2 regions of the Imbroritus primus genome follow, and region 1 is predicted to be linked to the other one. Evidence: predicted binding sites of a transcription regulator. Region 1 holds the regulator's gene; the other holds the start of a gene.
The links. Region 1 encodes FNR, which switches genes on or off when oxygen is low (the NO sensors DNR and NnrR bind a similar motif). Its sites were predicted from a motif close to TTGATNNNNATCAA; they were not measured.

Region 1 (7,205 bases):
AACTGGTCATATTCGCCGGACACGACATAACGAAACAGGTCGTCGCCGACGGTACCCGCCAGCGGGCGACCCGCGATGCCGCTGTCCGTGGGACGCGCCTGGGCTGCTGGCTGGCGCTTCTGCGGGTCACGGGCGTTCTGCTGACGCCCCCGGCCGCCGGCCTTCTGGCCTTTTCCTGCCGCCGGCTTGCCCGGCCGCGCCGAACCTGCCGGCTTTTGCCTGCCCGCGCCACCGCCGGTATCGGTACCGGCTTCCACGGCAGCCTCGCCCTGGTTCTCGGGCCGGCCCGGACGAGCGGCTTGCCGCCTTCCGGTGACGAGATTACGGGGGCCGCGGCGCAAACCCTTGCGGCGCGGGGCTTCACTGCCCTCCGCAGCCGGGTTGCCCGGCGCTGCGCCGGCATCGTCGTTACTGACCTTGGGCGTGTCGGCCATGCGGGTATCCTGCTGATGTTGATCTGTCACGTTAGTGATCTGGTTGAGTGTTGTCGCGACGCGCCTGCTCATCGGCGTCCGCGCTGCCGTCCGCATGCGCGTCCGGTTCACTTGTGGAATGATTGGCTGCTACGTGAGCCGATGCCGCCGGATCGGTGGGAGCAGCGCGCTGCGCCGACCGGTCGTCTTCGTCGTCTTCGTCGTCTTCGTCGTCTTCGTCGTCTTCGTCGTCTTCGTCGTCTTCGTCGTCTTCGTCGTCTTCGTCGTCTTCGTCGTCTTCGTCGTCTTCGTCGTCTTCGTCGGCTTGGGTCGTTTCGACCTCGGCAACGTCCGAAGCAGCACCGGCCTCGATGGCTGCCGCCTCTACGGCATCAACAGCGACCGAAGCAACCGCGCCAGCTTCCGCCTCTGCGGAGACGTCATTCGCTGCAGCATCTGCGTCTGCGGCCTCCGGGGCGAAGTCCATGCTTTCCTGGCTGGCCATCATGGCGGCGAGTTGCGCCTGTCCATCTTGCAGTTGCGGCAACTCGTCGAGCGAGCGCAGGCCCAGGTCGTCCAGGAAAGACTTGGTGGTCGCGTACAGGCCGGGCCGGCCTGGGACGTCACGGTGACCAATCACTTCGATCCAGCCGCGATCCTCGAGCTGCTTGATGATCTGCGTATTGACCGTCACGCCGCGGATTTCTTCGATATCGCCGCGCGTCACAGGCTGGCGATAGGCGATGATCGCCAGCGTTTCCATCACGGCCCGTGAGTATTTGGGGGGCTTTTCCGGGTTCAGGCGGTCCAGGTATTCGCGCAGATCCGGGCGACTCTGGAAACGCCAGCCAGTGGCCAAGGCGACCAGCTCGACACCACGCCCCTCCCAGTCGAGCCGCAGCTCTTCAAGCAGGACGCGAATCGTATCCGGGCCGATTTCTTCGGCAAACAGCTTGCGGAGATCGTTGACGCGCAAGGGTTCCTGCGCGCAGATCAGCGCCGTCTCGAGGACGATTTTCGCCTCATGAGTATTCATGTAGGTGTGCGATCAGTTTTGGTCTGGCAGCCGGTGGTGCCCGGGCGCCCGGGATTCTTGGGTTCAATCTGGCGAAACGGCGTTGCCGGTTCGCAGCCAGCAGCCGGGAAAGTGCAGGGACCGCCAGAACGACAGGCTGCAACAGTCACACGACTTCGGAAAACGGGATTACACGGCTTGCCTGGTGTTGCCACCGGTGGCCCGTCACAGGAATCATGCAGGAAACATGTGTGTGCCGGGGCTGGCTTCCGTTGAATCAGGGCCTGCGGTCCTAGCACCGGGCCATCTGAATACTGCTTTTCCCGGATTGTAGGCGAATTCCGCGATCGGCTGCAATACGTCGGCAGCGGGACGGGGCGCGACGACCGTACACCGTCGCTAGAATGTCACGCAGAAGCCTTGCGCCAGCAATGCATCCGGCAGATGCACGGCCCGGTACAGTCCGAGCAGTCCGAAGCCGGTGACGGCCAGCGCCAGTGTACCGCGCACGGCGGGCCGCCGGACCCAGTGCCGCAGCCAGCCCGCGCCGCCCGAGAGCAACAGGAGATTAGGCAAGGTGCCGGCGCCAAACGCCAGCATGACCAGCGCGCTGCCAACCGGATTACCGGCCAGCAGCGCCAGTGCCAGCGCACCATATACCATCCCGCAGGGAATCAGCCCCCACCCGAGCCCGGCGACATAACGCTGCAGGACCGGCCGCCCGGCCAGCCAGTGGCCGAACGCGGCATGCCCTGGCAGCGTGCGCATCAGCCGGCCCAGCCACAGGCCCATACGCCCCGCCCAGCCGGTCCGGTCGCGGGAGTTTGGCAGCATGAGCAACAGGCCGTAGGCGATCATCCAGAAACTGCCCGCGGCGAACAGCCAGCGCTGAACCGGCAGCCACGACTGCTGCCAGACCAGCATGCCGAGTGCGCCCAGCACCCCGCCCAGTATGGCGTAAGTGGTCAGGCGGCCCAGGTGCATGACCCATTGTTCCAGCCACAGCCGGCCTGGCCTTACCTGCCGCAGCGGCAACGCCATGCGGTCTTCGGCCAGCACGGCGACCCCGCCGCACATCGCAGCACAATGAACACCGCCGAGCAGGGCCATCACGAAGGCACTGAAGAGGATCCCGGTTGTCATACGGACTTCACCCCGAGAGGCGCGGTAAGGGGTACAATCCCCGCGTTGATGGTTTTAAGGCAGGTTTTGCCGTGCTTATTCGAACGCCCGTCGCCGAAAACGGTACCCGCTGCTCGACCTGTGCCCTGGGTCAGATCTGCCTGCCTGTCGGCATTGCCGCCGAAGACGCGACCAGGATGGATGCGTTGGTCAGCGAACGCGTCCGTATTCCTCGCGGCAAGCTGCTGTACCGTCAGGGCGACCCGCTGACCACCGTCTACGGCGTGCGCTTCGGTACCCTGAAGACCGTCCTGACGCTGCAGGATGGCCGCAGCCAGATCACCGGCTTTCACCTGCCGGGCGAAATCGTCGGCCTTGACGGCCTGGGCAAGATGGTGCACGTGTCGGACGCCATCGCGCTGGAAGATAGCGAAGCCTGTGTGCTGCGGTTCGATGAACTCCAGGAACTGGCGCGCGAACTCCCTTCCCTGCAGATCCAGATCATGCGCCTGATGAGCAACGAGATCTCGCGCGACCATGACATGCTCGTGATGCTCGGCGCCATGCGCGCCGAAGAGCGGCTGGCAGCCTTTCTGCTGAACCTGTCGCAACGCATGTCCACGCGCGGATACTCCGCCACGGAATTTCTCCTGCGCATGAGCCGCGAGGAAATCGGCAGCTACCTCGGCCTGAAGCTGGAGACCGTCAGCCGGCTGTTCTCGCGCTTCGCCGAATCCGGTTTCATCCAGGTCAAGCAACGCCAGGTCAAGCTGGTGGACATGGATGCCCTGCGCCAGCTGGTCGGTTCCCGCTGCTGAGCAATGAGCTGCCGCATGCCGTGGCACGGCATGCCGGCTACCGGCGCAGATCATCTTGTGCCGGCTCCATCAGCGGATCACGCAATCCGGTAATGACGTAGGCGGTCAGCAACCCGGACATCGTGCACATTCCCCACAGCATGAAGAAGCCGATGGTGTAGGCTGCCATGCGCGACAGCTCGACATCCACGCCAAACACCTGGATGTCGTCCGGGTTGAACATTGAAAACAGCAGGCCTTCGGCCAGCCCGGCGACCAGGAATGCCGGCCACAGCACCGCCAGCAGGATCCGCACTGTCATGGCCGCTCCTGGCGGGCCGGCGCAGCAGTCGCCTGGACCTGCTCGACCTTGAGCCCCTGCTTGCTGACGCCCTGCACGATTTCCTTGTCGGCTCCGGACACGGCGAGCCAGATGGTCACGCCACAGCCCACCATTGCCACGGCCGGACCGGCCATCAGCAGCCAGGGCCAGGGCTCCTTCCACCATACCTTGCTTTCAGTCGCTGCTTTCATCACGCGCTCCTATGATCGCGGTTCTGGTTGGGCGGTACGTGATCGCGATGTACGACCCACCTTCCTGATTATCTCGGCACAATAAAACTCGACGCTTCGTTGATCTCCGCGCCGCCATCCGGCTGCAGGGAAGCGATGCGAAAGCGAATGGCATGTGTGCCCGGCTCGGCTGCATCCATCGGCAGGCGCAGACGCACCGGCACCAGCAGGTTGGACGCTGCTGCCACCACCACCACGCCCTCCGTCTCGGTCGGCAGGCCACGTACCTGCAGTGCCGGCAGGCCCTCGGCCGTGATGCGCAGCGGCATCGGCGACTCGGTGGTGTTGATCAACTGCAGGCGGTATACGTTCTCGATCATGCCGCCCTCCACTTCCCGCGCCAGCGCGCCCCGGTCGCGGATGACATCGACCTTGAGCGGCGAACGCATCGCCAGTGCGGTAAAGAAGGCCCCTACCAGCACGATCCACAGCACGCTGTAGATCAGGATGCGCGGACGCTTGATATGGCGCCGTGCCTCGGCGGGCGTGAGGCGCTCCTCGATGGCGCGCTCCGACGTGTAGCGGATCAGGCCACGCGGATACATCATCTTGTCCATGACCTGGTCGCACGCATCGATACAGGCGCCACAGCCGATGCACTCGTACTGCAGGCCATCGCGGATGTCGATGCCGGTCGGACAGACCTGCACGCAGATACGGCAGTCGACGCAATCACCCAGGCCAGCCGCGCGATGGTCTTCGCGCTTGGAACGCTTACCGCGCGGGTCGCCACGTACCGGATCATACGTCACCACCAGCGTATCGTGATCGACCATCACGCTCTGGAAGCGAGCATATGGGCACATGTACTTGCAAACCTGTTCGCGCAGGAAGCCCGCATTGCCCCAGGTGGCAACGCTGTAGAACAGCAGCCAGAAGGTTTCCCACGGACCGAGGCTGAAGGTCGCGACTGCCTGGCCCAGCTCGCGGATCGGGGTGAAGTAGCCGACGAAGGTAAAGCCGGTCCACAGGGCGATGGCGCCCCAGGCCAGATGCTTGGCGGTCTTCAGGCGCAGCTTGCGCAGTGACCATGGATCGCTGTCGAGGCGGATCCGCGCAAAGCGATCGCCCTCGATCTTGCGCTCGATCCACATGAAGATTTCGGTGTAGACCGTTTGCGGGCACGCATACCCGCAGAACAGGCGCCCGGCCAACGCGGTGAACAGGAACAGCGAGAGCGCTGAAATCACCAGCAGAACCGTCAGGAAGATAATGTCCTGCGGCCACATCACGAGCCCGAAGATATGGAATTTACGTCCGGCGAGATCGAACAGCACGGCCTGCCGGCCATTCCATGACATCCACGGCAACCCGTAGAACAGCAGCTGGGTCAGCAGCACCGTCCACACGCGCCACCGGGCGAACAGCCCGGACACGGCGCGCGGATAGATCTTGCGTCGAACCTCGTACAGCGCCGCTTCCACGCTTTCTGGCTGCGTGGATTGTTGGGGCTGCATGGGCTGCCAGTCCGGAGGTGCCGGGGTACTCATATCCGTTCCTTATTGCATTCCAACGCGCTGCGGGATAACCGTGCCGGGGCGCCAGCCCCGGGCACGGCCGAACACAGCTCTAGCGTGCCGCGCCATTCGACAGACCCCAGACGTAGGCGCTGATCATGCGCACTTTTTCCGGTGTCAGGATTTCTTCATGGGCAGGCATCACGTTATTGCGGCCCTTGAGAATCGTTTCCACGATGGTGCGTTCCGAACTGCCATACAGCCATGTGCGGTCGGACAGATTCGGTGCGCCCAGGGCCTGGTTGCCCTTGCCGCCCGCGCCATGGCATGCCACGCAATTCGCCTTGTACAGCGGCTCACCGCGCGCCACGCGAATCGGATCGGCAGGCAGCCCGGACAGCGAGCGCACGTATTGCGCGACATCGCCGGCCTTGTTGCCGTCGAGTTGCGCCGCAAACGGCGGCATGATGCCGTTACGGCCTTTCAGGATCGATTGCGTGATCGTGTCGGGCTCGCCGCCATACAGCCAGTCGCCATCGGTCAGATTCGGAAAGCCCTTACTACCGCCCGCGTCGGAGCCATGGCATTGCGCACAGTAGTTCAGGAACAGGCGCTGGCCGATCTCGCGCGCCTGGCTATCCTTGGCGATTGCCGGCACGTCCATCTGCATGTACTTCGCATATAGCGGACGTACGTTGGCCTCGACCTCGGCCTGCTGCTTGGCCAACGCATCGCGCGTGGTGTACTGCAGGGTGCCCTTGTAGGTACCGAGGCCCGGATAGAGCACCAGATAGGCCAGACCGAATACGCACGCCAGGATGAACATCCAGGCCCACCAACGTGGCAATGGATTGTTCAGCTCACGCAGGTCTCCGTCCCAGACATGCCCGGTCGTATCGTCGACCGAACCATCCGGCTTGAGCTGCACGGTGGTCTTGCGCTGCGACCACAGCAGCCACAGGCACCATGCGATACCGATGAGGGAAATGGCGGCGATGTAGTATCCCCAGCCGGCGGAAAAGAAGTCGCTCATTGTCAGTATCCTGTCTTGGAGTCCTCTGCCTCGTCGGGCAGCGCGAACGGCAGCATGGCCGCATCACGGTTGGCCGCCTGTCGGCCTTTCGACCATGCCCAGCAGACGATGCCGATGAATGTCGCCATGGAGATCACCGTGGCCAGTGCGGAAAGCATGCCCATCATTGCTCCTTCTGCGCACCCAGGCGCACAGGTTTAAGCGCGGTGCCGAGGCCCTGCAGATAGGCGACCATCGCGTCTTCCTCGCTCTTGCCCGCAAGCTCGGCTTTGGCGCCAGCAATCTGCGCATCGGTATAAGGCACGCCTAGCGTGCGCAAAGTCCGCATGCGTACCTCGATATCGTGCGTCGCGACAGGCGTCTTCTCCAGCCACGGGTAAGCCGGCATGTTCGACTCCGGCACTACGTCGCGCGGATTGCGCAGGTGGATACGGTGCCAGTCATCTGAATAGCGGCCGCCAACCCGCGCCAGATCCGGGCCGGTACGCTTGGAGCCCCACAGGAACGGCCGGTCGAACACCGACTCGCCGGCGACCGAATAGTGGCCATAGCGTTCCGTCTCGGCCTGGAGCGTACGCACGTGTTGCGAGTGGCAACCCACGCAGCCCTCGCGGATATAGATGTCGCGCCCCATCAGGCGCAGCGGCGAATACGGCACCACGCCCGGGGTGGGTTGGGTCGTGGAATGCTGGAAGAACAGCGGCACGATCTGGACCAGACCGGCGATGCTGACCACGACGATGGTGGCCAGGATCAGCCAGCCGATGTTCTGCTCAAGCGTCTCGTGCGAGAAGA
Region 2 (7,205 bases), on a different replicon from region 1:
GCCGCACTGTTGCGTACTGTTTGCCGTGGCCCCGGTCCGCGGCCCGTCAGGCGCGCCGCATACTTCATTTATAGTCCATCGCCAGCGGGGCGTGCAGTGGCGCAGCGCCGCCTGCCCGCTGACGCTGGCAGGTGCTGCCACCGTGACATACCATGGAGTGAAGCAGTCGGTGCCAACGCACCGCAAGCCGGAACGGGAACATGTCGCGAAGAACCTGGACCTACGTCTGCCTGCTGTTGGGGATCGCCGGCCTGGTGTATGTGGCCGTGGCGCTTGTCGTGGACGAATTGCGTACCTCGCAACGCCAGGCGCACTACCTCAGCGACTTCGCCCGCGGGCTGACGTTCGAGGAGCAGCCCGGAGCAAGCGACGCCATCCGTTTTCCCATGCATGGGCCGGCCGACACCCGCTTCGGCTACACCTGGATTCCTCAACTGACCACGCGCCTCGAGGCGCGCGGCTTCACCCGCGAAGCGCAGGCACGCCAGTCGCCCGCGCTCATGCACTGGCTCGACTCGGGCATGTACGCGCCGTACCGCGAAAAAACCACAGCTGGCCTCCAGCTACTGGACTGCCACGGGGAGACGCTGTTCGCCCGCCGTTATCCGGAACAGCAGTACGCCGGGTTCGCGGACATTCCTCCCGTGCTGGTCAACAGCCTGCTGTTCATCGAGAACCAGAGCTTGCTCGACCCCGAGTTTCCGGAGCGCAATCCGGCCGTGGACTGGCGGCGACTCGCGCGTGCGGCGCTCGATCTGCCCTTGCGCGCCATCGATCCAGAGAACAGTACGCCGGGTGGCAGCACGCTGGCGACGCAAATCGAAAAATTCCGGCACTCGGCGGGCGGGCGCACGGAATCCGTTCGCGAGAAATTCCGGCAGATGGGTTCCGCCGCGGTACGCGCCTATCGCGACGGACCGGACACCACGCTGGCACGCCAGCGCATCGTCACCGACTACCTGAATGCAGTGCCGCTGGCTGCGCGCAGCCCCGTCGGGGAAATCCTCGGCATCGGCGAGGGCCTCGCGCTCTGGTATGGCACACCCTTCGAGGAAGCCAACCGCGAGCTGCACGCGCTCGACATGCACGCGCCGACACCACGCCAGGGCGAGATCTACAAACAGATGCTCTCGCTGGTGGTCTCGCAGCGCCGACCGTCGTACTACCTGCGGCGCGATACCGACGAACTGACCGCCATGACCGACAGCTACCTGCGCCTGCTGGCGGCGGCCGGCATCATCTCCCCCGCCCTGCGTGATGCCGCACTGCAGGCACCGCTGCATAAGGCGCCCCCACCCGTGCCGCTTGCCACCAGCTCGTTTGTCGCCAGCAAGGCTGTGAACCAGGTACGCAGCGAGCTTGCGCGGCTTACCGGTGTCGCGAGCCGCTACGATCTGGAGCGTTTCGACCTCCAGGCCGCCAGCACGATCAATGGCGTCCTGCAGGTGCGCGTCGCGGAAGCGCTGCAGGCCATCCGCACAGCAGCCGGCGCGCGCAGTTTCGGTCTGTATGGCAAGAACCTGCTGCGCGAAGGCGATGATCCTTCACGCCTGAACGTCAGCTTCACGCTCTACGAACTGGACGGCGACAGCAGCGCACTCCGTGTCCAGGCCGACACGCTCGACCAGCCATTCGACCTGAATACCGGCGCACGCCTCAACCTCGGTTCCACAGCCAAGCTACGCACGCTGGTGACCTATCTGGAAATCATCGCCGAACTGCACAGCCGCTACGCGGCGCTGGACGACATCGGCCTGCACGCGCAAACGCCGGAACGCGATGACGCCCTGAACCGCTGGGCGATCGACTATCTGCTGCGCACGCGGGACCGCGATCTGGGCGCGATGCTCGACGCCGCGCTGGAGCGTAAGTATTCAGACAACGACAGTGAACTGTTCCTGACAGGCGGCGGGCTGCAGAAATTCTCCAACTTCGAGTCCGCCAAGACTGGACAGATGTTGTCCGTGCGCATGGGCTTCCGCAATTCAGTGAACCTGGTGTTCATCCGCCTGATGCGCGATATCGTCCGCTATGAAACCTACCGTGCCGTGCCCGAAGCCGCAGCGATCCTCTCGGGCCAGGCCGCCGATGCGCGGCTTGCCTACCTGCGGCAGTTCGCCGACCAGGAAGGCGCGGCCTATCTGACGGATTTCCAGCGCATCTACCGTGGCCTGCCGCGGGCACAGCGCGTGGCGCGCCTGCTCGATCGCGTCAAGCCGGTTCCGACTCGGCTCGCGGTGGCACTGCGCAGCGCCGACCCGGCACTTGGCGTGGACGATTTCGCCCGCACGCTGCGCGCCCGGCTGCCACGCCAGCGCCTCACCGACGCCGACGTGCAAACGCTGTACGACAAATATGCGCCGGAGCGGTTTTCGCTCAACGATCGCGGCTACCTGTCCGGCATTCATTCGCTGGAATTGTGGCTCGTGGCGCATCTGGAACGCTACGGAGATACCTCGCTCGACCGCCTGCTGCAGGAAAGCAAGGCCGTGCGGCAGGAGGTCTACAACTGGTTGTTCAAGACCAGTCGCACCGGCGCGCAGAACACACGCATCCGCACACTGCTCGAACAGGCGGCATTCGAACGCATCGGCAAGCGCTGGCAGCGGCTGGGCTATCCGTTCGACACGCTCACGCCGTCGTACGCGGCCTCCATCGGTGCCTCTGGCGACCGCCCGGCCGCGCTGGCCGAACTGGCGTCGATCATCCTCAATGACGGACGGCGTCCGCCCGTCACGGCTGTCGAGACGCTGGACATCGGCAGCGATACGCCGTTCGCCACGCGCTTCCGTTTTCGACCTGCGTCCGGCGAGCAGTTGCTGGTACCGGAGATCGCCTCGCGGGTACGTGACGCCATGCGCGACGTGGTCGACAACGGTACGGCCCGCGCGCTCCGGCCATTTTTCCAGAAAGCCGCCGGCAGCGCCGGCCCGCCGCTTGTACTGGCCGGCAAGACGGGCACGGGCGATCACCGTCACCAGTCGTTCTCGCCGAGCGGCGCGCTGACGGCGTCACGCGCCATCAGCCGCACCGCAAACTTCGTCTTTACCATCGGGGAACGCTTCTACGGCACGGTCACGATCCATGTGGGCGAGCCGTATGCGGCGCGCTACAGCTTCACCAGCGGCCTCGCGGTCCGGCTGCTGGGCGGACTCGCGCCCGAGATCGTCGCGGCGCTGCAGCCGCCCGGTACCGGCGCCCGGCTGGCGTGCCCGCGCACGCCAGATTCCGGCCTTGCGGGGTCAACGCCTGTATCGATGCCCGCGTCGACGCCGCTATAACATGTGATGTGCGGGGCGCTATGGCTCACGTGATGCAGGCATCGCCACGGATATCGATCACGATCAAGCCCGGCCCGCCCCGGGCTTGATCCTTGTCAAGGCGTCCTCCACGGGCTTGCCGTACGGTAACGGAAATCGTTCCTGTTGCGTCTGAGCCCATCATGCGACCTGCTTCCACCATCCCTGTCCGTGGTACTTCCGCGCCTGCGCCCTGTGTCTCTGGCGATGCGCCGGCCGACGCGGCTGCAGCACGCCTGCGCGATACCTTGCAGCGGTTCGGCGGCAGCGGGCCACGCTACACCTCCTATCCCACCGCGGACCGCTTTACCGAAGCCATTACCGCCGAGGACTACATCCGCCAGCTACGGGCTGTGGCGACGCGCACAGCCGCTCCAGGCGCCGCGCCGCTCTCGCTGTATTTCCATCTGCCGTTTTGCGCACACCTGTGCTGGTACTGCGGCTGCAACAAGGTGGTGACGCGCGACCATGGCCGCAGCGCCAAGTACATCCGCTATCTCGACCGTGAAATGGCGCTGGTGACCGAGGCCACCGGACGCGGCCTGCCGGTGGGGCAGTTGCACTGGGGCGGCGGCACGCCGACCTTTCTCAGCCACGAGGAAATGCGCGACCTGATGCGGCGCACGCGCCAGTATTTCGATCTGCAGGCAGACGGCGAGTACGCCATCGAGATCGATCCCCGCGCAGTGCAGGACGATACCGTCGCCGTGCTGGCGGAACTCGGCTTCAACCGCTTCAGCCTGGGCGTGCAGGATGTCGATCCGGCCGTACAGGAAGCCATCCACCGCGTGCAGCCGGTCAGCCAAACGCGTGCCGTGATCGATGCCGCGCGCCGCCACGGCATCCGCTCGATCAACCTCGACCTGATCTGCGGCCTGCCGTTGCAGACGCTCGCCAGTTTCGACGCGACGCTGCGTACGGTCATCGACATGGCCCCGGAGCGCATCGCCATCTACGGCTACGCGCACCTGCCGCACCTGTTCAAGCCGCAGCGCCGCATCGATGAGGATGCTCTGCCGACTGCCAGCGAAAAGCTCGACATGATGCTGCTGGCTGGCGAACGGCTGGCCGCCGCCGGCTATATCGACATCGGCATGGATCATTACGCGCGGCCTGATGACGACCTGGCACGTGCACAAGCCGAAGGCCGGCTGCACCGCAATTTCCAGGGCTATTCGACGCAGGCCCAGTCCGACCTGCTGGCCTTCGGCATCTCCGCCATCGGTAAACCCGGCGAGGCGTTCGTGCAGAACGTGCGCACGCTCGACGACTACTACACCGCGCTCGATGCACGCCGCTTTCCGGTCCTGCGCGGCCACCACCTGACGAAAGAGGACCATCGGCGCGCCGAGATCATCCAGGCGCTGATGTGCCACTTTACGTTCGATATCCCGGCCTTCGAAGCGCGTCATCAAATTGACTTCCAGCACGCTTATGCTGGCGCGCTGGCACAGCTCGTCCCACTGCAGGCGGCTGGACTGGTGACCGTGGACGCCACGCGCATCGGCGTCACTCCGCTGGGGCGCCATCTGGTGCGGCGCGTGGCCATGGCCTTCGACGCCTACCTGGCGGCCGAGCCGGTGGGAGATGGCCGCACAAATGACCGCGCGGACCGTCACCCTGAGGGGTGCGGCACATCCCGCGCCATCCCGATTCAGCCCCTGCGCTATTCGCGCATCTTGTGAGTACCATGCCGACCCAGACCCGTTCGTCCAATCCTTCCCCGGTGCCGCACCGCAAAGTGCTGCGCCAGCATCTGCAAGCCTACGAGGCTAAGCGCACCGCGCTGGCCATTGTGCTGCTGTGCGTCGACCTGGCGCTGCATGCGGCGCTGTTCGCCAGCATCATCCTGTTCGAGGCATGGTGGGCCAAGCTGCTGTGCGCACTGGCCGCCGGCTTCGTGATCGGCCGCCTGTTCATCATCGGCCACGATGCCTGCCACCAGAGCCTGACACCGCACCGCGGCCTGAACCGGGTACTGGGGCGCATCGCCTTCCTGCCTTCGCTCACGCCCTACAGCCTGTGGGATGTCGGCCACAACGTGGTGCACCACGGCTACACCAATCTCAAGGGCGTGGATTTCGTATGGGCGCCCAAGACACGTGAGGAATATGCCGCGCTCTCGCCCACCCGCAAGGTGCTCGAACGCATCTACCGCAGTGGCTGGGGACCGTGGCTGTATTACTTCATCGAGATCTGGTGGCTGCGCATGTTTTTCCCGAGCAAGGCCCACATGCCGTCGCAACGCGCGATATTCCTGCGCGACAACCTGCTCGTCTCGGCCGCCGGCCTGTTGTGGATCGGCGGCATGGTGGCTGCCGCGCTGGCCACCGGCCAGTCGGTGGCGCTCCTGCTGCTGATGGGCTTCGTGGTGCCTTTTGTGTTCTGGAATGCCATGATCGGTTTCGTGGTGTACGTGCACCACACGCATCCGCGCGTGTCGTGGCATGCCGACAAGGCCGCATGGGCTGCCGCCAATCCGTTTGTCTCGACCACCGTGCACCTGACCTTTCCGTTCCGCATCGGCGCGCTGATGCACCACATCATGGAGCACACCGCGCACCATGTGAGCATGGCGATTCCGCTGTACCAGTTGAAGCAGGCGCAGGGCTGGCTCGACGAGACCTTGCCCGCCTGCGTGATCGTGCAGCGCTTTTCGTGGCGCTGGTACTTCGACACGGCGCGCCGCTGCAAGCTGTATGACTTCGCCCAGCGCTGCTGGACCGATTTCCAGGGACGTCCGACCAGTACGCCGGCACCGGCCGTGGCCGCGGCCTGACGGTCCACACGCTATCCCCTCGGGGGTAGGTGTGGATCCATGCCCTGGCACCTGCTGGTTCTATAGCGTTTCCGGCCCCTCGGCTACGCTGTCGGCATCGCGACAAGACTCAGAGAGCGCCGCATGCCATCGTCCGCAACCGCTTCCCCGCCCGCCCCGGCCATCGCCATACGTTCGCCGGCACGTCTGCGTCGTGGGCCGTTGATGCTCATGCTGGCACTGCTGCTCGGCATGCTCGTGGGACTTGTGGCCTACCGGCTGCTCGGGCCGCAGGCACCGCGCATGGCTGGGACACCGCTGCGCCAGGGCGCGGCGCTGCTTGGCGCGCTGCTGTTGTGCGTGCCGGCGCTGTTCTCGTTGGTCAAACGCGGCGGCCTCACCGAACGCCCGCCGGCTTGGTTCGTGGCGCATGCGCTGGCCAGCACGGCCGGCGCGGCGCTGATCCTGTTTCACGCCAGCGGTGGGCAGTTGCTGTCCACACCGGGCGTATTGGTCGCCATGCTGCTGTTCCTGGCGCTGCAAGGCACGCTGGCGCGGCTGTTCATGGCCAACCGCTTCGCGCGCCAGTTCGGTTCGCGGCCGCTCAGTTTCCACGATGCCGATGCCGCTGATCTCGCCGATCTCACCACAAGACGAGCCGCGCTCGCGGATCTCATTGCGCGCAAGCGTGCCCTGCTGGCCAGGCTCGATCCACTGGCCAGCGAAGCGGTGTTCTCCCCTAATCTGCGCCACGCGCTGCGGCACCCGTGGCTGACATGGCGCTACGCCCGGCTGGCCGGGGCCGAAGCCCGGCTGGTCGGCGCACGGCGGGCGGCCGGCGTGCCATTGTCGCTATGGCGGCGCGTGCATCTCGCGGTGGCGTTCCTGTTCCTGTGCGGCATGGCGCTGCATATCGTGCTGGTGACATTTTTCGCGGGCTATGTGGCCAAGGGTCGCGCCATCTACTGGTGGCATCTCGCCGCCTGGGGAGGCGGGCAATGACGCAACTGGCTCTGAGCATCGACCTGGAGCGCTGCACCGGCTGCAAGAGCTGCGAAGCGGCGTGCAAGCAGGTCAATGGACTGGGACCACAGGAATATCGCAACAAGGTGCTGTGGCTTGGCGCACCCGATGTGCCGCAGCTCGAC

Region 2: hemN (oxygen-independent coproporphyrinogen III oxidase) is a predicted target of FNR. The motif match lies at 3,367-3,380, and genes of this name have one in related genera.

Annotation. Positions count from the first base shown of each region.
Region 1 covers NZ_OZ201293.1:1,692,197-1,699,401, forward strand. Annotated here, with positions in the region: gene ACQ3C8_RS07760 (pseudouridine synthase) at 1-434, opposite strand, end outside; gene scpB (SMC-Scp complex subunit ScpB) at 466-1,449, opposite strand; gene ACQ3C8_RS07770 (sulfite exporter TauE/SafE family protein) at 1,828-2,571, opposite strand; gene fnr (fumarate/nitrate reduction transcriptional regulator Fnr) at 2,643-3,368, shown strand; gene ACQ3C8_RS07780 (hypothetical protein) at 3,406-3,669, opposite strand; gene ACQ3C8_RS07785 (FixH family protein) at 3,666-3,881, opposite strand; gene ccoG (cytochrome c oxidase accessory protein CcoG) at 3,950-5,377, opposite strand; gene ccoP (cytochrome-c oxidase, cbb3-type subunit III) at 5,490-6,410, opposite strand; gene ACQ3C8_RS07800 (cbb3-type cytochrome oxidase subunit 3) at 6,413-6,577, opposite strand; gene ccoO (cytochrome-c oxidase, cbb3-type subunit II) at 6,574-7,205, opposite strand, start outside.
Region 2 covers NZ_OZ201294.1:21,984-29,188, reverse strand. Annotated here, with positions in the region: gene ACQ3C8_RS15075 (transglycosylase domain-containing protein) at 201-3,281, shown strand; gene hemN (oxygen-independent coproporphyrinogen III oxidase) at 3,443-4,984, shown strand; gene ACQ3C8_RS15065 (fatty acid desaturase) at 4,990-6,078, shown strand; gene ACQ3C8_RS15060 (hypothetical protein) at 6,202-7,059, shown strand; gene ACQ3C8_RS15055 (molybdopterin-dependent oxidoreductase) at 7,056-7,205, shown strand, end outside.